One region of the Enterobacter cloacae complex sp. HYC033_NIDB genome, then DNA from elsewhere that is predicted to be linked to it. Evidence: predicted binding sites of a transcription regulator. Region 1 holds the regulator's gene; the other holds the start of a gene.
What was found. Region 1 encodes PhoB, which activates phosphate uptake and scavenging genes when phosphate is short. Its sites were predicted from a motif close to CTGTCATAAAACTGNCNNAT; they were not measured.
Positions count from the first base shown of each region.

Region 2: glpT (glycerol-3-phosphate transporter) is a predicted target of PhoB. The motif match lies at 1,897-1,916, and genes of this name have one in related genera.

Region 1 is NZ_CP115123.1:1,808,377-1,818,766, forward strand. It holds gene rdgC (recombination-associated protein RdgC) at 32-946, opposite strand; gene mak (fructokinase) at 1,070-1,975, shown strand; gene sbcC (exonuclease subunit SbcC) at 2,059-5,190, opposite strand; gene sbcD (exonuclease subunit SbcD) at 5,187-6,392, opposite strand; gene phoB (phosphate response regulator transcription factor PhoB) at 6,580-7,269, shown strand; gene phoR (phosphate regulon sensor histidine kinase PhoR) at 7,291-8,586, shown strand; gene brnQ (branched-chain amino acid transporter carrier protein BrnQ) at 8,996-10,315, shown strand.
Region 2 is NZ_CP115123.1:4,028,647-4,039,036, forward strand. It holds gene glpQ (glycerophosphodiester phosphodiesterase) at 1-425, opposite strand, end outside; gene glpT (glycerol-3-phosphate transporter) at 437-1,789, opposite strand; gene glpA (anaerobic glycerol-3-phosphate dehydrogenase subunit A) at 2,040-3,668, shown strand; gene glpB (glycerol-3-phosphate dehydrogenase subunit GlpB) at 3,658-4,875, shown strand; gene glpC (anaerobic glycerol-3-phosphate dehydrogenase subunit GlpC) at 4,872-6,062, shown strand; gene O1721_RS19315 (nicotinamide mononucleotide deamidase-related protein YfaY) at 6,094-7,293, opposite strand; gene O1721_RS19320 (YfaZ family outer membrane protein) at 7,388-7,930, opposite strand; gene O1721_RS19325 (sensor histidine kinase) at 8,060-9,469, opposite strand; gene tctD (transcriptional regulator TctD) at 9,456-10,130, opposite strand; gene O1721_RS19335 (Bug family tripartite tricarboxylate transporter substrate binding protein) at 10,283-10,390, shown strand, end outside.

The sequences.
Region 1 (10,390 bases):
GCATTCGCTTACCCGGCCTGCGTTTTGCCTGTCAGCGCTGCGCTTCGCCGCCGAGGCCTTCCACCAGGTTCTGAATCAGCGCCGCCAGCTCGCCGGTCATCAGGATAAAGTCTGCGTCAAAGCGCTGAGCATAATCTTCGCGGTCGATATCTTCGTTCTGATCGCGCAGTTCATCGCAGAACTTAAGGCGCTTCACGGAGCCGTCATCACACATCACAAACTGAATGCGCTGCTGCCAGTCGAGTGCCAGTTTGGTCACCACTTTGCCCGCTTCAATGTGCACGGCGATTTCGTCGCTCACCAGATCCTGTTTCTTCGCGCGGATCACGCCGCCATCTTCCAGCAGCGCTTTCAGCTCTGCTTCATCAAGGATCTGGAAGCCCTGCGCGGCAGTCCCGCTGCGCACCCACTCGGTCAGGGTCAGCTCAATCGGCGTTTCCAGCGCCAGCGGTACCACCGGTAATGAGCCAAGGCTCTTACGCAGCAGCGCCAGCGTATCTTCCGCTTTTTTGGCGCTGGCGCAGTCCACCATGATCAGCCCGTTAACAGTGTCGATCCACATCATGGTCTGGCTAAAGCGGCTAAAAGCGCGCGGCAGCAGCGAGTGCAGCACTTCATCCTTCAGCGAATCTTTTTCGGTTTTTTTAAGCTTACGGCCCTGTTCAGCTTCCAGCTTGAAGATCTTCGCTTCGAGCGCCTGCTTAACCACGGGCGTCGGCAGGATCTTCTCTTCTTTACGGGCGCAAACGATGATTTGCCCCGTGCTGCTGGCGTGGGTCAGCGCATCGCTTTGAGAACCCATTGGCGGAACCCAGCCGGTTTTTGCCATATCCTGGCTACCGCAAGGGGTAAAGGAGTAAGCGGCTAACTGTTTTTCCATCTCTTCTGCACGCAGCGAAACGTCGCGGCTGAGACGGTAAACCATCAAATTTTTGAACCACAGCATGATAATTTCCACGGCCTTGTCGTTAAATCAGCGGGCATGATAACGAATTGTCGCATCGCTTGCATTGCTAATCGGGAAGCGGGCTTCTACTCTGTTGATAATCAAAATAATGAGGAGTGTCTTGTGCGTATTGGGATTGATTTGGGCGGCACCAAAACAGAAGTTATTGCGCTGAGCGAGCAGGGGGAGCAACTGTTTCGCCACCGTCTGCCTACGCCGCGCGATGATTATCACCAGACCATAGAGACGATTGCCCGCCTGGTCGATATGGCAGAGCAGGCAACGGGCGAGACGGGCACGGTCGGGATGGGGATCCCTGGCTCCATTTCGCCCTATACCGGCGTGGTGAAAAACGCCAACTCCACCTGGCTCAACGGTCAGCCGTTTGATAAAGACTTAAGCCAGCGCCTGAACCGGGAAGTGCGTCTGGCGAATGATGCCAACTGCCTGGCGGTGTCTGAGGCCGTGGATGGCGCAGCGGCTGGCGCGCAGACCGTATTTGCGGTCATTATCGGCACCGGCTGCGGAGCGGGCGTGGCTATCGGCGGGCGTTCGCATATTGGCGGCAACGGCACCGCGGGCGAGTGGGGGCACAATCCGCTGCCGTGGATGGACGAAGATGAACTCAAATACCGCGCCGAAGTGCCGTGCTACTGCGGCAAGCAGGGCTGTATTGAGACCTTTATCTCCGGCACGGGGTTTGCCACCGATTATCATCGTCTGAGCGGTCAGCCGCTGAAAGGTAACGAGATTATGCGTCTGGTTGAGGAGCAGGATCCGGTTGCTGAACTGGCGCTAAGCCGCTACGAAATGCGGCTGGCTAAGTCGCTGGCGCATGTGATCAATATCCTCGATCCGGACGTGATTGTGCTGGGCGGCGGCATGAGCAACGTTGACCGGCTGTACGCCACGGTGCCAACGCTGGTGAAACAGTGGGTATTTGGCGGCGAGTGCGAAACGCCGATCCGCAAAGCCGTCCACGGAGATTCCAGCGGAGTGCGCGGCGCGGCGTGGCTCTGGCCGGAATAAACGCAAAACCGTTTTTGATGTTTGTGCCCTCTCCCCGTGGGAGAGGGCCAGGATGAGGGCACCAGAGCGCATCATCCCCCCATTTACTGCACCGCAAACTCCCTGTCCAGCCTGCTATATCCCAGCCCGTTGATCTTCTTCACTTTGATCTGCACCGGAATGCGCTCTTTCATTGCCTCTACGTGGCTGATCACGCCAATGGTTTTCCCGGTGGCGTTCAGCGCGTCGAGCGCGTCCAGCGCGGTGTCCAGCGTTTCGCTGTCGAGCGTGCCGAATCCTTCATCCAGGAACAGCGAGTCAATGCGCGTTTTGTGACTGACCAGATCGGAAAGCGCTAAAGCCAGCGCCAGACTGACCAGGAAACTCTCCCCGCCGGAAAGGGTACGGGTATCGCGTACCGCATCGGCCTGCCAGGTATCGACCACTTCCAGCTCCAGCGCGTCGCTGGCTTTACGCTGAAGCAGATAGCGGCCATGCAGACGGTTGAGCTGCTGGTTGGCAAGCCACACCAGATTATCCAGCGTCAGCCCCTGGGCGAATTTACGGAATTTATCGCCGGTGCTGGAGCCTATCAGCGCGTTGAGATAGCCCCAGTCGTCGGCCTGACGCGCCGCCTCCTCAATCTGCTGCATAAGCGCCTGCTGGTGCAGACGGTTATCGGCGTCCTGTTTGAGCTGCTGGCGGATCTCCCCCTGATGCGTGGTGTTGTCCCGAAGCTGTTGCGCCAGCTGGTGTAACTGCGCCTGAAGCGTTGCGGCATCGGTTTCCAGCCCCTCGGGGCGCTGTGCCTGATGCGCCTGAAGCTGCTGGCTTGCCTGCATCGAAAGCGCCGTGGCCTGCTGGAGCTGGTTTTCCAGCGTCTGCTTTTGTTGTTCAAGCTGGTGGATCGACGTTTCATCCAGCAGGGCGGAGAGAAATGCGTCCCGATCGGCAAAGCAGCTCGCGGTCAGCGCGGCGTTGAACTGAGCCTGTGATTGCTGGAGCCGTTCACGCTCAAGCGTCTCCTGTTGCTGTAGGGTGGTGAGCTGACTTTGCAGCGACACGCATTCGTCGTGGATGCCGCGCCAGTTCTCAGGGATAACCGCGTCGGCTTCTGCATCATTGGTAACCGGCAGCGTTTCCAGAATGGGCATCAGGGCGTTAATACCTTCCTGAATCGTACCGTGCTGGGCCTGTTTTTCCTGCCACAGGGTATATTCGCTTTCGCGCGCGCTCAGCCAGGCGCTTTCAGCCCCTTCATCGGGCACGCTAAGCGACAGCGATTGTAACGAGGCCGCCAGCGCCTGACGCGTCGCCGTCAGCTGCTGCTGGTACTGGCGCGCCTGACCTTCCTGTTCATTGAGCTGGTTTTGCAGCGTCAGACGCTGGCTGAGCTGATACAGCTGGCGTTCATACTGTTCCTGTTCGCTCATCCAGGGGGCTATATCATCCTGAATATTCAGCGCTATGTTCAGGGAGGCGCAGACCTCCAGCCACTCCTTAGTAAGTGCTTGCTCTTCCTCAGAGAGAGCCTGTGCTTCCTCTGTCTCGCGCTGGATCTGTTGGGTCAGCGCATTCACCTGCCCGAGCACCAGCAATCCTTCCTCTTTTAGCGCGGCAACCTCTTTCTCCAGCGCGTCGCGGCGGCGCTGATTGTCAGTCAGTTCAAGCGCCTGATACTGCACAACTGCCGGGTGTTCGCGTGAACCGCAGAGCGGGCAAGGCTTACCCGCTTCGAGCTGTGCACGATAGTTCTCAAGATCCTTGATTGTCGCCTCACGCTCACAGAGCGCTTTCAGGTCGGCATAGTGCTGATTTTTCTCTTTGAACTGCTGACGCCGCAGGATCAGCGTTTCATTGAACTTAGCCTGCTCAGCCTGCGCTTTCTGCACGCTTTCCGCATTCTGGCGCAGTCGTTTTTGCAGCGGCTGATAGCGAGCGTGAAGCGCTGTCAGACGCTGGCGGAGCGCCCGCGACTGTGCCTGTTGCTCCATTGCCGTCGCGAGATCCTCAGCCGTCAGCGTCAACCTACTTTCAGGCATCTCAGCCAGCTTCTGACGAAGCTCAGCCATGCGCGCTGACTGGGCAACAAGCTGATTTTTATCGCGACCCAGTTGCGTAAAATGCGCCCGCCAGCCGGCAATTTCCTGCCCCCACTGACGGAAACGATCGTGTTCGGTCAGCCACTGCGTCAGTACCTTGTGCTCTGTCTGCAACTGTTCACGGTTGCGCAGCGCACCGTTGCGAATACGCGAGCGCTGCACCGCTCTGTCGAGTAAGCGAGTATTTACTTCAACAATTCGCTCTGTTGTCTGCGCCAGGCGGGTGGTCTGCTCCTGCTGATACTCCCATAGCGGACGTAGCTGGGCGGCGGGCTGCGCCAGCTTGAGCTTCGCCAGTTGGGGCGCGGCGTCCGTCAGAGCCTGTTGCGCCTGCTGCTGCGAAGCGGCTGCACGCTGCTGCTCACGTATCAGTTCGTCGTTACGCGTAAGCCACTGAAAATCTTTCTGTTGGCTTTGCTGCTGTGCCAGCAGGACTTTTTCTTCGTCAGTAAGTGCCTGCAAACTTTGCTGCAAGTGCTGCTGCTGTTCCTCGCTCAGCAGCACAACCCCTGCGGCCTGCGCTTCGCACATCTCCAGCGCGTTACGTGCCGCTTTGTGTTTTTCAAAAACCATGGCGGAAATCTGGCCGTAAATTTCCGTGCCGGTCAGTTCCTCCAGCAGCTCTGCGCGATCGCTCGGTTTAGCATTCAGGAAGGCGGCAAACTGCCCCTGAGAGAGCAACATCGAACGGGTAAAGCGACCATAGTCCAGCCCGGTAAGCGTGGCGGTTTGTTCCAGCTTATCCGTGACTTTGTCGGCCAGAATTTTGCCGTCTTCGCAGCGGGCCAGCTCAACGCGCGGTGCCTGTAAGTTCCCGTCCGGCTGGTTGCGGGCGCGGTTCTGGCTCCAGAAAGCGCGATAAGCAACGCCTTTGACCTCAAATTCCACTTCTGCCAGGCATTCGGCGGTATCGCGCGTCATCAGGTCGTTTTGCGCCTGAGAGACCTTATTAAGACGCGGCGTTTCGTGGTAAAGCGCCAGGCAGATGGCATCCAGCAGCGTGGTTTTACCCGCGCCGGTTGCGCCGGTGATGGCAAACAGTCCGTTGCTGGCGAACGGCTCCGCGGTGAAATCAATTTTCCACTCACCCTTTAGCGAATTCAGATTTTTCAGGCGCAGGCTCAGAATTTTCATGCGTTTTCGTCCTCGTCATGGAGGGAATGCAGGGTCTGGGCAAACAGCTCGTTAAGCCTGGTGCGTCTGGCCTCGTCCACCTCTTCATGCGCAAGCCGCCGCGCGAACACCTCTTCAACCCGAAGTTCGCTAAGCGTTTCACGCTGGGCGTTGAGCAGTATTTTCTCGCGCTGCTCGCGGCTGCGGCGTACCAGCAGCACCTCCACGGGAAGGTCTTCCGTCAGCGTCTGTATTTTACGCTGCATATCGTACAGGTAGTCGTCGGTGGTGATTTCGATATCGAGCCAGACGGGGGGATTAAGCGCTGCGCCGCGCCACTGCTCAAGCTGAGCGGTAATGGCGGCCAGATCGCCTTTCAGCACCGCCAGCGGCTGGGTGACCGGCACCTCAAGCGTCTCAACGGCGCTGAGTTTGCCTCCGGTGAAGCTCACCAGATGCACGGATTTGGCTTTGCCCGTTTCGTCAAAACTGAGCGAAATGGGCGAGCCGCAGTAGCGGATATGCTCGCAGCCGCCGATGATCTGCGCCCGGTGAATATGCCCGAGGGCAATGTAGTCGGCGGGGGGGAAGTTTTGCGCCGGAAACGCGTCCAGCGTACCGATATAGATCTCGCGCACCGCATCACTCTTACTGGCTCCGACGGTGGTGAGGTGCCCGGTGGCAATGATCGGAATGGCCTGATCGCCGCGCAGGGCGCAGGCTTCCGTATGTTGCTGGTGATAATAGCGGGTGATGGCCTGCAACAGATGCTGCTGTTTTTCGCTGCCGGACAGACCTGCCTGGCTTTGCACGATATCGCGCGGGCGTAAAAACGGAATTGGGCACAGCACTGCGCCCGGCGTGCCGTCGCGTTTTTTCAGGATCTGCGGCGCGTGTCCGGCGCTGGCCACCACGGTGGTATTGAGGAACGCCAGAATATCGCGGGATTCATTCAGCGTCGCCACCGAGTCATGGTTTCCGGCGACAATCACAAGGTGACAACCGGTTTGCTGGAGGTTGACCACAAAACGGTTGTGCAGCTCACGCGCATAGCTCGGCGGCGATCCGGTATCAAAAATGTCGCCCGCCACAATAATCGCGTCCACCTCGTGAGCCTGAGCCGTCTCCAGCAGCCAGTTCAGGAACGCTTCATGTTCCGCGGCGCGGCTTTTGCTGTAAAAATTTTGACCCAGGTGCCAGTCTGAGGTGTGAAGTATGCGCATAAAAGATCCGTGGCAATAATAAGAAAGCAGGATTATAAACGTTCGGGGAACGGAAAATAACCGCTGTAATAAAACAACAGTTTGCTATTTATAGTGGTAATGTTTTTCATAAATCTGTCATAAATCTGACGCATAATGACGCCGCATTACAGACTTGTAACTTAAATACGATAAGACAGGGCAAAGTATGGCGAGACGTATTCTGGTCGTAGAAGATGAAGCTCCGATCCGTGAAATGGTGTGCTTCGTGCTTGAACAAAATGGCTTCCAGCCGGTTGAAGCGGAAGATTATGACAGCGCGGTGAACCAGCTGAATGAACCCTGGCCCGATCTGATCCTGCTGGACTGGATGCTGCCTGGCGGTTCCGGATTGCAGTTTATCAAGCATATCAAACGCGAGGCGATGACCCGCGATATCCCGGTGGTAATGCTGACGGCGCGCGGCGAGGAAGAGGATCGCGTGCGCGGTCTGGAAACCGGCGCGGACGATTACATCACTAAACCGTTCTCCCCGAAAGAGCTGGTGGCGCGTATCAAAGCCGTGATGCGCCGTATTTCACCGATGGCGGTGGAAGAGGTGATTGAGATGCAGGGGCTGAGCCTGGATCCTACCTCACACCGGGTCATGACCGGTGAAAATCCCCTCGATATGGGACCGACCGAATTTAAACTCCTGCACTTCTTTATGACCCACCCGGAGCGCGTTTACAGCCGCGAACAGTTGCTGAATAACGTCTGGGGAACTAACGTCTATGTCGAAGACCGAACGGTTGACGTCCATATTCGCCGCCTGCGTAAAGCACTGGAACTGAGCGGCCACGATCGCATGGTACAGACGGTCCGCGGCACGGGTTATCGTTTCTCGACCCGTTTCTGAACAATGACAGGAGTGTGACGCGTGCTGGAACGTCTGTCATGGAAAAGGCTCGTCTTTGAACTGATCTTATGTTGTATTCCGGCCCTCATTCTGGGGGCTATCTTTGGCTATCTGCCGTGGTTTTTACTGGTGGCCGTGACGGGATTGCTCGTCTGGCATTTCTGGAATTTACTGCGTCTCTCCTGGTGGCTGTGGGTCGACAGAAGTATGACACCCCCGCCGGGAAGCGGGAGCTGGGAACCGCTACTCTACGGCCTGCACCAGATGCAGATGCGTAACAAAAAGCGCCGTCGTGAGCTGGGAAGCCTGATCAAACGCTTTCGTAGCGGTGCGGAGTCGCTGCCGGACGCGGTGATCCTGACGACAGAAGAAGGGACAATCTTCTGGTGTAATGGCCTCGCGCAACAGCTGCTGGGCCTGCGCTGGCCGGATGATAATGGTCAGAACATCCTGAACCTTCTGCGTTATCCCGAGTTCACGCTGTATCTGAAAAAGCGGGATTTTTCGCGCCCGCACAATCTGAAGCTCAATAACGGTCGCCATCTGGAAATCCGCGTGATGCCCTACAGCGATCGGCAGTGGCTGATGGTAGCGCGGGACGTTACCCAGATGCACCAGCTTGAGGGCGCGAGACGTAACTTCTTTGCCAACGTTAGCCACGAGCTGCGTACGCCGTTGACGGTGCTTCAGGGCTACCTGGAGATGATGCAGGAGCAAACGCTTGAGGGGGCGCCGCGTGAGAAAGCACTGCATACCATGCGGGAGCAGACGTTCCGCATGGAAGGGCTGGTCAAACAGCTGCTGACGCTTTCAAAGATTGAGGCTGCCCCGTCGCTGGCGCTAAACGACATCATTGATGTGCCGATGATGTTGCGGGTGGTGGAGCGCGAAGCCCAAACGCTGAGTCATAATCAGCACACCCTGAGTTTTGACGTTGATAACACGCTGAAAGTGCTCGGCAGTGAAGATGAGCTGCGAAGCGCTATCTCAAACCTGGTCTATAACGCCGTGAATCATACCCCGAAAGGGACGCATATCGCGGTGAGCTGGCAGCATACCCCGGCGGGCGCTGAGTTTAGCGTCGAGGACAACGGGCCGGGGATCGGGCCCGAGCACCTCCCGCGTCTCACCGAACGATTCTACCGGGTGGATAAGGCGCGCTCGCGGCAGACCGGCGGGAGCGGACTGGGACTGGCAATTGTGAAGCATGCCGTCAGCCATCACGAAAGCCGGCTCAATATCGAAAGCACCTTGGGTAAGGGCACGCGCTTTAGCTTCGTGATTCCGGAACGATTAATTGCCAAAAAAAGCGCCTGACGGCAGATGTGTCAGGCTACCTTTCCACGGGCCAGCGATTGCTGGCCCGTTTGCTTTGCAGTCAAGCGAAACGCGGATGAATATTATACGGCTGGTGCTTTTTTGTTCGCATGATTAGCCATGAGTTTTTCTTATACATGGCATATTATTTTGGTCTGAATTTTCATGCTGGCATATTGTTCTGGTTTTACGATCCCTTCTTGCCTTTAAACGTTATAAGCGTTTAAATTGCCCCCCATATACTGTCAGACCGACTGTATTTGCGTGGTAAATCGAAAAACTATTCTTCGCCACGCCAGGACGGGAGCATATCCCGCTGAAATTGAGCAAATTTTCCGCTGTATCGTCCCGTGAGGGATGGCGAAAATCTCAACGTATTCAACACCACATCCACAGGCAGTAAGGTTTTATGACCCATCACTTGAAATCGCGTGACATTATCGCGCTGGGCTTTATGACATTTGCGCTGTTCGTTGGCGCAGGTAACATCATTTTTCCTCCAATGGTTGGCTTACAGGCGGGTGAACACGTCTGGACGGCTGCGTTTGGCTTCCTGCTTACTGCCGTGGGCCTGCCGGTACTGACCGTTATCGCGCTGGCGAAAGTCGGTGGCGGTGTGGACAGCCTCAGCACCCCGATTGGCAAAGTGGCTGGCGTTCTGCTGGCAACCGTCTGCTATCTGGCCGTTGGCCCGCTGTTCGCGACCCCACGTACGGCGACCGTCTCCTTTGAAGTGGGTATCGCCCCGCTGACCGGTGACGGCGCGATGCCGCTGTTTATTTACAGCCTCATTTACTTCGCCATCGTGATTCTGGTTTCTCTCTATCCCGGCAAACTGCTGGATACCGTGGGTAACTTCCTGGCTCCGCTGAAAATTGTGGCGCTGATCGTGCTGGCGGTTGCGGCCATCGTCTGGCCTGCGGGGCCCATCAGCTCCGCGATGGACGCTTATCAGAACGCGGCGTTCTCAAACGGTTTCGTGAACGGCTATCTGACAATGGATACGCTCGGTGCGATGGTGTTTGGTATCGTTATCGTTAACGCCGCGCGTTCCCGCGGGGTGACCGAAGCGCGCCTGCTGACTCGCTACACCATCTGGGCTGGCCTGATGGCCGGTGTCGGCCTGACGCTGTTGTATCTGGCGCTGTTCCGTCTGGGTTCAGATAGCGCAACGCTGGTCGATCAGAGCGCAAACGGCGCGGCGATCCTGCATGCTTACGTGCAGCATACCTTTGGTGGTGCAGGCAGCATGCTGCTGGCGGCGCTGATTTTCCTGGCCTGTCTGGTGACGGCGGTGGGTCTGACCTGCGCCTGCGCGGAGTTCTTCGCTCAGTATCTGCCGCTCTCTTACCGCACGCTGGTGTTTATCCTTGGCATCTTCTCCATGGCGGTGTCAAACCTCGGTCTGAGCCACCTGATTCAGGTGTCAATTCCGGTGCTGACGGCGATCTATCCGCCATGTATCGTGCTGGTGGTGCTGAGCTTCACCCGCCCGTGGTGGCATAACTCGACGCGAATTATTGCGCCGGCCATGTTTATCAGCCTGATTTTTGGTATCCTTGACGGGATCAAAGCATCAGCATTTGCAGAAATCCTGCCAGCCTGGACACAGCGTCTGCCGCTGTCCGAGCAGGGCCTGGCCTGGCTGATGCCTTCCGTTGTAGCGCTGGTTCTGGCGATTATCTGGGACCGTGCGGCAGGGCGTCAGGTGACATCCAACGCCCATTAATCAACGGCAACAAATTGTTTAACCACGGGGCTTAAGGCCCCGTGGTTTTTTGTTTTTTTCGTGTTGAATGGCAAG
Region 2 (10,390 bases), 2.2 Mb from region 1:
AAGGTGTGAATACGGAAGTCAGACTTGCCCATCGGGAAACGTCCCGGATAGACCTGTACCTTCTTACCGTTTTCAATCTCGAAGCCCTCGGTAAACTTCAGCGAGCGGATCTCCGCCAGCGTGAAGTCGATGGCGTAGTAGCGACCATCTTTACGGGCGCGATCCGGGAAACGTTCCGCCACGTCCGTCACGCGGTCAAGATAGTGGTCATGCAGAACGACCAGCTGGTCGTCCTTCGTCATCACCAGATCCTGCTCCAGATAATCCGCGCCCTGGGCATAGGCCATCGCTTTTGCCGGCAGCGTATGCTCCGGCAGATAACCGCTGGCGCCACGGTGGGCGATCACGATCTTATCCGCCGCCAGCGCGGAGCTTGTCATCAGGCCCGCCAGCAGCAGACCTGTCGCTAACTGAGTTAATTTCATCGCAATGCTCCTTATTGACGACGCGCCAGCACTTCGGCGTGGTGACGTTTTTCACCAATCATCACAACAACCAGCAGCAGAACAGCCAGCACGCTGCCGCCAATCATCACCATAAAGCCGCCATCCCAGCCGAAGAAGTCGACGGTGTAGCCGACGATGGCGCTCGCAGCGACCGAACCGCCGAGGTAGCCAAACAGACCGGTAAAGCCTGCCGCCGTGCCTGCCGCTTTCTTCGGCGCCAGCTCCAGGGCATGCAGACCAATCAGCATAACCGGACCATAAATCAGGAAGCCGATGACGATCATACAGGCCATATCCACACCCGGATTCCCCGGCGGGTTAAGCCAGTAAACGACCGTCGCGATGGTGACCAGCGTCATAAAGAACACGCCCGTCGCCCCACGGTTGCCCTTAAACACTTTGTCCGACATCCAGCCACAGATCAGCGTGCCGGGAATGCCCGCGTATTCATACAGGAAATAGGCCCAGGAGGATTTATCCAGCGCGAAGTGCTTCACCTCTTTCAGGTAGGTTGGCGACCAGTCGAGGATCCCGTAGCGCAGCAGGTAGACAAATACGTTCGCCACCGCGATGTACCACAGCAGCTTGTTTGGCAGCACATACTTCATGAAGATCTGCTTTGCCGTCAGCTCTTCTTCGTGCTTCTCGCTGTAATCATCCGGGTAGTCGTTTTTGTACTCTTCAATCGGCGGCAGGCCGCAGGACTGTGGGGTGTCGCGCATCAGAGCGAAGGCGATAATCGCCACCAGAATGGCGCCAAAGGCTGGCATATAGAGCGCGGCATGCCAGTCGTTGAACCAGGCCATCCCCAGCAGGAACAGCAGCGGCGGAAGCCCGCCCCCGACGTTATGCGCACAGTTCCAGACCGAAACAATTCCACCACGCTCTTTCTGTGACCACCAGTGAACCATGGTGCGTCCGCATGGCGGCCATCCCATCCCCTGGAACCAGCCGCAGAGGAACAGCAGCACGAACATGATGGCAATGCTGGAGGTCGCCCACGGCACAAAGCCCATGAACAGCATCACCGCGGCCGCTAGGATCAGGCCGGCGGGCAGGAACACGCGCGGATTCGAGCGATCCGACACCGACCCCATAATGAACTTCGAAAAACCGTACGCGATGGAGATCCCCGACAGCGCAAATCCCAGATCGCCGCGAGAGAAGCCCTGCTCCACCAGGTACGGCATGGCGAGCGCAAAGTTTTTACGTACCAGATAGTACGCCGCATACCCGAAGAAGATCCCGAGGAAGATTTGCCAACGCAGACGGCGGTAGAGAGGATCAATCTCTGCCTCTGGCAGTCGCGCCCGATGTGGCGCAGGTTTAAAGATACTGAGCATAACAGCCTCCGTGGCCTTTCAAAAAATGACCGGGCATCTCGCGCCCGGCTACAGAGGCGGCGATGTTAAGAAATCACGGTGAATGTTACTGTGAATCAACGCACAGATTGTTACAGAAATATGACAGAATGCGCAAAAAAGCGCATGAAATCACGTTTCACTTTCGAATTTCGCGCGTTTATGTTCGAAATCAAACAAACCACACGATCAATGTGGCTAAATGCTAAAAAACGAACATAGAGGAAAGGCAATGACAATTCACGATCCACGCTTCAGCGATGTGATTATCATTGGCGGTGGCGCGACGGGTGCCGGCATCGCACGCGACTGCGCCCTGCGGGGATTGAGCGTCACGCTTCTGGAACGCCACGATATCGCCACCGGCGCGACGGGACGTAATCACGGTCTGTTGCACAGCGGCGCCCGCTATGCGGTCACTGACGCTGAGTCAGCACGCGAGTGTATCGCTGAAAACCAGATCCTCAGGCGCATCGCCCGCCACTGCGTTGAACCGACCAACGGTCTTTTTATCACCCTTCCAGAAGATGACCTCGGCTTTCAGCAAACCTTTATCACCGCCTGCACGGCGGCAGGCATTCAGGCCGAGGCGATCGATCCTGCGCAGGCGCGCCGTCTTGAACCCTCGGTAAACCCGGCGTTACTGGGCGCGGTAAAAGTACCGGACGGAACCGTTGATCCTTTCCGCCTGACCGCCGCCAATATGCTCGACGCGCGGGAACATGGCGCCCGGATCCTGACCGGGCATCACGTCACCGGGCTTATTCGTGAAGGTAATACCGTGCGCGGGGTGCGCGTGTTTGATGCGCAGTACAACGAACACCGCGAGCTGTATGCCGCCGTCGTGGTCAACGCGGCGGGGATCTGGGGCCAGCGCATCGCGGAATACGCGGACCTGTCGGTGCGCATGTTCCCGGCGAAAGGCTCGCTGCTGATCCTCGACCACCGCATCAATAACCATGTCATCAACCGCTGCCGTAAACCGTCTGACGCCGATATCCTCGTGCCGGGGGACACCATTTCGTTAATCGGCACGACCTCAATGCATGTGGACTACAGCGAAATTGATTACAACCGCGTCACCGCTGAAGAGGTGGATATCCTGCTGCGCGAAGGGGAAAAGCTGGCCCCGGTGATGGCGCAGACGCGTATTCTGCGTGCCTACGCGGGCGTGCGTCCCCTCGTCGCCAGCGATAACGATCCGAGCGGGCGTAACGTCAGCCGCGGCATCGTGCTGCTCGATCACGCCGAACGCGACGGCATGGACGGGTTTATCACCATTACCGGCGGCAAGCTGATGACCTACCGGCTGATGGCCCAGTGGGCCACCGATGCCGTCTGCCGTAAGCTCGGCAACACCGCACCGTGCGTGACGGCGGAACAGGCTCTGCCCGGCTCGCAGCAATCGACAGAAAAAACGCTGCACAAAATCATTTCACTCCCTGCCCCGCTTCGCGGTTCGGCGATTTACCGTCACGGCGACCGCACCCCAACCTGGCTCGGTGAAGGGCGACTCAGCCGCAGCCTGGTGTGCGAATGCGAAGCCGTGACCGCAGGCGAGGTGCAGTATGCCGTGGAAAACCTGACGGTGAACAACCTGCTCGATTTACGCCGCCGCACGCGCGTCGGGATGGGCACCTGTCAGGGGGAGCTGTGCGCCTGCCGTGCCGCCGGGCTGCTGCAACGTTTTCACGCCACCACGTCAACCCAGTCGCTTGCCCAGCTCAGCGATTTTTTAAACGAGCGCTGGAAAGGCATTCAGCCCGTCGCCTGGGGCGATGCCCTGCGCGAAAGCGAGTTTACCCGCTGGGTCTATCAGGGGCTTTGCGGTCTGGAGAAGGAGCACAACCATGAAATTTGATACCGTGATTGTGGGTGGGGGGCTGGCGGGCCTGCTGTGCGGCCTCAAACTGACGCAGCGGGGTCTGCGCTGCGCCATTGTCACTCGCGGTCAGAGTGCCCTGCACTTCTCTTCCGGCTCGCTGGATTTACTGGGCGCGCTATCGTTCGCCGATCTGCCGCCTGAACATCCCTACCGCCTGACGGGCGCAGAGAATATGGCCCGCTTTGCCTGCGAAACCGAACACCTGCTCACCACCTGCGGCGCACGCATGCAGGGTGACGCCGAGCAAAATCATCAGCGCGTCACGCCGCTCGGCACCCTGCGCGCCGCCTGGCTTAGCCCGGAAGAGGTGCCTGTCGCCCCCATCGCTGCCGAGCGCGTGCGGGTGGTGGGGATCAGCGGCTTCCTCGATTTCCAGCCACATCTGGCCGCCGCGTCTCTCAGACAGCAGGGTGTTCAGGTGGATACGGCGGAGATTGATCTCCCCGAACTCGACGTGCTGCGCGAAAACCCCAGCGAGTTTCGTGCGGTGAACATTGCCCGCCTGCTGGATAATGAAAGTTATTGGCCGCAGCTGTACGCGGCGCTTCAACCGCTCGGCGAGACCTGCGACGCCCTGTTTATGCCCGCCTGTTTTGGCTTAACGGACAACCGGCTCTGGCGCTGGCTCTCGGCGCGCCTGCCCTGTACGCTCGGTTTACTGCCGACGCTCCCCCCTTCCGTGCCCGGCATTCGTCTGCACACCCAGCTTCAGCGTCAGTTTGTTGCCCAGGGTGGCGTCTGGATGGCAGGCGACGAGGTGAAAAAAATCACCCTGGCTGAGGGCGCGGTAAGCGAAATCTGGACCCGCAACCACGGCGACATCCCGCTTCGCGCACGCTTTACGGTGCTGGCAAGTGGCAGTTTCTTCAGTAACGGTCTGCTGAGCAGCCGGGATGGCGTGCGTGAGGCGATCCTCGGTCTGGACGTCCGGCAAAGCGCTTCCCGCGCGGACTGGTATCAAAGCGATTTCTTCACCCCGCAGCCCTGGCAGCAGTTCGGCGTGATCGTCGACAGCCAACTGCGCCCGCGGCTGGGCGGGGAACCGGTTGAAAATCTTTACGCCATCGGCTCGGTTCTGGGCGGGTACGATCCCGTGGCGCAGGGCTGCGGTGGCGGCGTCTGCGCCGTCACTGCGCTGCATGTCGCGGAGCAGATTATCCAGCGCAGGGAGGGAGCACAATGAACGACACCCAATTTGAAAGCTGTATCAAATGCACGGTCTGCACCACGGTTTGCCCGGTCAGCGGCGTCGATCCGCGCTATCCCGGCCCGAAACAGGCCGGTCCCGACGGGGAGCGTCTGCGCCTGAAGGATGGCGCGCTCTACGACGAGGCGCTGAAATACTGCATCAACTGCAAACGCTGCGAAGTTGCCTGCCCGTCGGACGTGAAAATAGGCGATATCATCCAGCGCGCCCGCGCCCGCTACAGTACGCAAAAACCGACGCTGCGTGACGCGATACTGAGCCACACCGATCTGATGGGTAGCCTCTCGACGCCTTTCGCGCCGGTCGTCAATGCCGCCACCGCCCTGAAGCCGGTGCGCAGGCTGCTGGATGCGACGCTCAAAATCGACCATCACCGCAGTCTGCCGAAATATTCTCACGGCACCTTCCGCCGCTGGTTTAAATCCGTGGCGGCAGAACAGGCGCAGTTCTCTGAGCAGGTCGCCTTCTTCCACGGCTGCTACGTGAACTACAACCATCCGCAGCTGGGAAAAGACCTGCTGAAAGTGCTGAACGCCATGGGAACGGGCGTTCAGCTGCTGAGCAAAGAAAAGTGCTGCGGCGTTCCGCTGATTGCCAACGGTTTCATCGACAAAGCGCGCAAGCAGGCGAGCAGCAACGTCACCTTTTTACGCGAGGCGATCGTCGACAAAGGCATACCGGTACTGGCGACGTCGTCAACCTGTACCTTCACGCTGCGCGATGAATATCCGCATCTGCTGGATGTAGATAACACCGGCCTGCGCGAGCACATTGAGCTGGCGACCCGTTTTCTCTGGCGCAAACTGGACAGCGGGCAGACGTTACCGCTGGGCAAATTGCCGCTGAAGGTGGTGTATCACACGCCATGTCATATGGAGAAGATGGGCTGGTCGATCTATACGCTTGAACTGCTGCGGCTGATCCCGGGGCTGGAGCTGACGGTGCTGGACTCACGCTGCTGCGGCATCGCTGGCACCTACGGCTTCAAGCGTGAAAACTACCCAACGTCACAGGCCATTGGCGCGCCGCTGTTCCGCCAGATTGAAGAGAGCGGCGCAGATATCGTGGTGACGGACTGCGAAACCTGTAAGTGGCAGATCGAGATGTCCACCAGCAAACGCTGTGAACATCCCATTACCTTGCTGGCAAAAGCGCTGGCGTAACCGTTGCCGGGGACTCTGCCCCGGCACACTCTCACTCTACGAACAGCGATTCCACGACGTTGATCCAGCCGTGCTCGCTGGCGACCTCTTTCCCGTTCAGCCAGCGGCGCAGCATGTTCAGCGCCATCATCGCGCACACCTCCTGACGCACGGCCAGGCTGTGGCGGGTAATGCTCATCCTGACCCGCAGGGCGTGCGTCCCTTCCGGCGTTGCCAGGGCGAAGTTGAGGTGCTCCTCATCCAGCCCGCCCACAAACAGCGCCAGCCCGGCGAAATGCTTCACTCTGCGCTCGGACGCCCAGCGCGCGGTCTGCGCCAGCGTCTCCTGCTGGAACGGCACCACTTCACTGGCCAGCAGCGGCGCACCCGCCCGGGTAAGCTGAAGCGCCAGAAGCCCACCGGTAAACTGCTCGCTTAACGTCACGCTCAGCTGGTGGGACTGCAAATGCCCTGCGATCTGCGCCGGCAGCCCTTCCGTTCCTTCGAAAATCAGGCTTTCCCCGGCGACGCGCTGCACTTCCGGCCACAGCGCCAGCATGGCGGCTTTCTCTGACGCCGGTCCGGTCAGCTTCAGTTCAATAATCGGCATGGAGGAGCGATAGCCCATCGACACGCCAGGAGGCAGTTGCAGGTGATCGAGGCTCTGGGCCAGATCGCTTTCCGAGCGACCAAAGGTGGTCAGACGCAGGCACAGCGGCGGTTCAGGCAGCGTAAAGCGCGCGCGCAGGCGCGGCAGGATCTGCTGCTCGACCATCACTTTAAATTCCGACGGGACGCCCGGGGTGAAGAACATCAGGCAGCGGTTCAGCTGAACGGCAAACCCGCAGGCGGTGCCGACCGGGTTATCAATCAGTTCCGCGCTGGCGGGAATTTCAGCCTGCTTGCGGTTGCTGGGGGCCATCACGCGGCCACGCCCGGAGAAAAAGCGCTCCATCTGTGCCAGCCACGCCTCGTGCAGAACCAGGCCTTCGCCTTTGGCCGTGGCGGCGGCCAGCGCGCTGAGATCGTCGCTGGTGGGTCCCAGCCCGCCGTTCACAATCAGCACGTCGCAGCGTTCGCTGCGCTCGCGCAGAACGTTGACCAGCGACTCAAGATTGTCACCTACGGTGTTGCGGCGCGTTAACGGTAATCCTTGCTCAAAGAAGAGATCGGCGAGCCAGGCGGCATTGGTATCAATGATTTGCCCATGCAGCACTTCGTCGCCAGTGGATAACATTTCCACGTTTATCATTGTGTTCTCCCATTTCAATGGTCAAAACACTATAGCGCAATCGAAGACCGGGGGAAGAGAGAAACTGGCGCGACTGAACGCCGCGCCGAGAGGATTAGAAACCGGCGCTAACGCCAACGTATGGGCCGTCTGCCAGGGCGTTGTCGCGGTTGCCGTCTTTACCGGCCAGGTTCAGATAGCGATAACCCGCTTCGATGGTGATCGGACGCATGATGGTCCAGCGCGCGCCGGCATTAGCTTCCTGATAGCTGTCGATACCGCTGGAGAGGGAATCCGGGGAGTAGTAGTACTCACCGAACAGGCCAAAGCTGTCGCCAATTTTCCACTGCAAGCCGCCGCCCACTGCCGCCGCGTAGCCTTCGTCGCCGTCGTTCGGGTTGGTGTAAATGCCTTTACCGCCGACGGTCGCCAGGAAGGGACCCAACGGCACGTTGAAGCCGAGGCCCAGGCTTGCCGCATCCCCATCGTCGTCGTTGTGCGTCCAGCCGCCGGTCATTGCCAGGCCTGCGCTATCCGTGCCAAGACCAAAGCCCAGATGGGTATAATCTTGTCCCGCCGAGCCGTTGAAGGAAATTGCGTTTGCCGCTGCTGAAACAAACATCAGGCCGCTTAAGCCCATTAATGCCACTTTTTTCATTGTCGTGATCCCGCACAATTTATTCAGAGATGTCCAAAAACCGCGAGATTTTAACCTGACTGCCTGTGTGATCAATGGACTCCGCGTGCGGCGGGCAATTAGTTTGTAACGATTTGATAATATCGGCATTTATACCAGCATCAGAAAGCGCATTTTCACGCTCAGCCCACCCAGATTTTCACTGGGCATCAGCTGAAGATGGCTGCGGTGCAGGCGGGCAATATCGTTAGCCAGCGCCAGGCCAATGCCGGACCCGGCGGCATCGCCCACGTTATCCAGCCGATGAAACGGCAGCATGGCCTGGGAGATCTGGTCTTCAGCAATGCCCGGTCCGCTGTCCTCCACGCTCAGCTCAACGGCATCGTTAGCCGTGCGCAAGTACACCGTCACGACGCCCTGCTCCGGTGTGTATTTGATCGCGTTCTCCAGCAGGTTGGCGCAAAGTTCGCCCAGCAACACGTCATCCCCCTCAATCATTACCGGCTGCTGTACGCCGTCATAACCGAGATCGATACCCTTGCTGCGCGCCTGCGCCAGCCGGGAAAAGCAGCAGTTTTGCACCACCTGTACCAGATCGACAGGCGCAAACTGTCGCTCCCCCTGCTCTTTTCGCTTCACCGCCGAAAGCTGCAACAGCCTTTCCGTCAGCACGATGGTGTTATCCAGCATGACGTTCATCGCCCGTAAGCTCTCCTGCCACAGCGCCGGATCGTTACGCGTCAGGGCAACCGATACCTGGGTTTTCAGCACCGCCAGCGGCGTTTTGAGCTGGTGTGAGGCGTCAGCGTTAAAGCGCGCCTGCCGCGAAAGCACGCCACGTAACCTGTCGATATAGCGGTTAAATGCCACAATCAGCAGCCGCGTTTCCGACCAGGGCAGCAGCTCCGGCAGCGGAGCCAGCAGCCCGGGCTCACGGCGCACCATCAGGGACGAGAGCTGCCGCATCGGGCGCAGCACACGACGCAGCAGCCACGCGGTCAGGACCAGCGTCAGCAGCACCAGCAGCCCCTGCGACACGAGCGAGGAAAACAGCAGCTGAGTGGCCAGATAGCGCCGCGACTGCAACGTTTCGGCGACGTAGATCTCCGCCATCCCGAACACACTGTCCTCGTTAACCGGCTGGAGCAGCTTCGCCACGCGGATCGCCTGTCCGCGATACTCGGTATGATAAAACCACGCCAGCGCCGGATAGTGTGTAGTGCGCGACGTGGAGGGAGGCATATTCGGCAGATCGTCGTAGCCGGAGATCGTCCGCCCGTCAGGGTCCACGACCTTGTAATAGAGGCGATCGTTCATGTTCAGCTCGAAGCTGTCGAGCACGACCCAGGGCACGTTCACCTGGAGTTTACCGTTGTGCACCACCAGCCGCTCTGACACCGTGCGCGCCGAGGATAACAGCGTGCGGTCATAGGCCTGCGTCGCCGCCTGTAACGCGCTAACGTAGCTGTTAAAGGCTGACAGCCCCCATAACAGCAGCAGCGGCAAACCCAGAAAAAGCAAAAGTTGCAGGTAAAGCGACTGCGGCTTAACCCACCTCATCGCCGCACTCCAGCACGTAGCCCAGCCCCCGGAGGGTAATGATCCGCACCCCGCTGCCGGTCAGCTTCTTACGCAGGCGGTGAATATAGAGATCGATGCTCTCGGGGCTGACGTCGTCGTTCAGGCTGAATACCTGGTCGAAAAGCTGTTGCCGGGAGACGGGACGGGTCCGGCGGTGCATCAGCACCTTCAGCAAAGAGAGTTCGCGCGGCGTGAGGGAAAGGGGTTCATCGCGCAGCAGAAAAAAGCCTTCATCATCGTACTCCAGCTCTCCCAGCCGCTGGCGCTCCTGGGTTCGTCCTTCGCTGCGGCGCAGCAGCGCGCGCAGGCGGGCATCAAGCTCCTCCAGCTCGAACGGTTTCGGCAGGTAGTCATCCGCCCCGGCATTCAGCCCCTTCACCCTGTCTGCCACGTTGCTGCGGGCGGTAAGAAACAGCACCGGCAGCGTCTGCCCGCGCTTTCTCAGGCGATGCACCACCTCCAGCCCGTCGAAGCCGGGCATGCCGATATCAAGGATCGCGACGGCATAGTTTTCTCCCTGCAAAAGATGATCGGCCGCCCGTCCATCGTTGACGCAATCCACGGCAAATCCGTTTTGTACCAGCGCTTTTTCCAGCCAGTGAGCCAGCTCACGATTATCTTCCGCCAGTAAGAGACGCATATCACATCCTGTAAAGTTGGTGTCGCAGTGAAAGGGAAATGAAAGGTTATTGTTTTAACAATCACGCAACGTAACCGCTACAAGGTGGTTCACATAATCAGAAAAAATACACCCGTACCCGTACTCCCGGTTCTCCGGCGTGAGGATAAACGATGAAAAAACAATTACTTTCTACCCTTGCTGCAAGCGTATTGCTGTTGAGTGCCTCTGTCGTCCAGGCGCAGGACGCGCCATCCCGTACCGAATGTATCGCCCCGGCC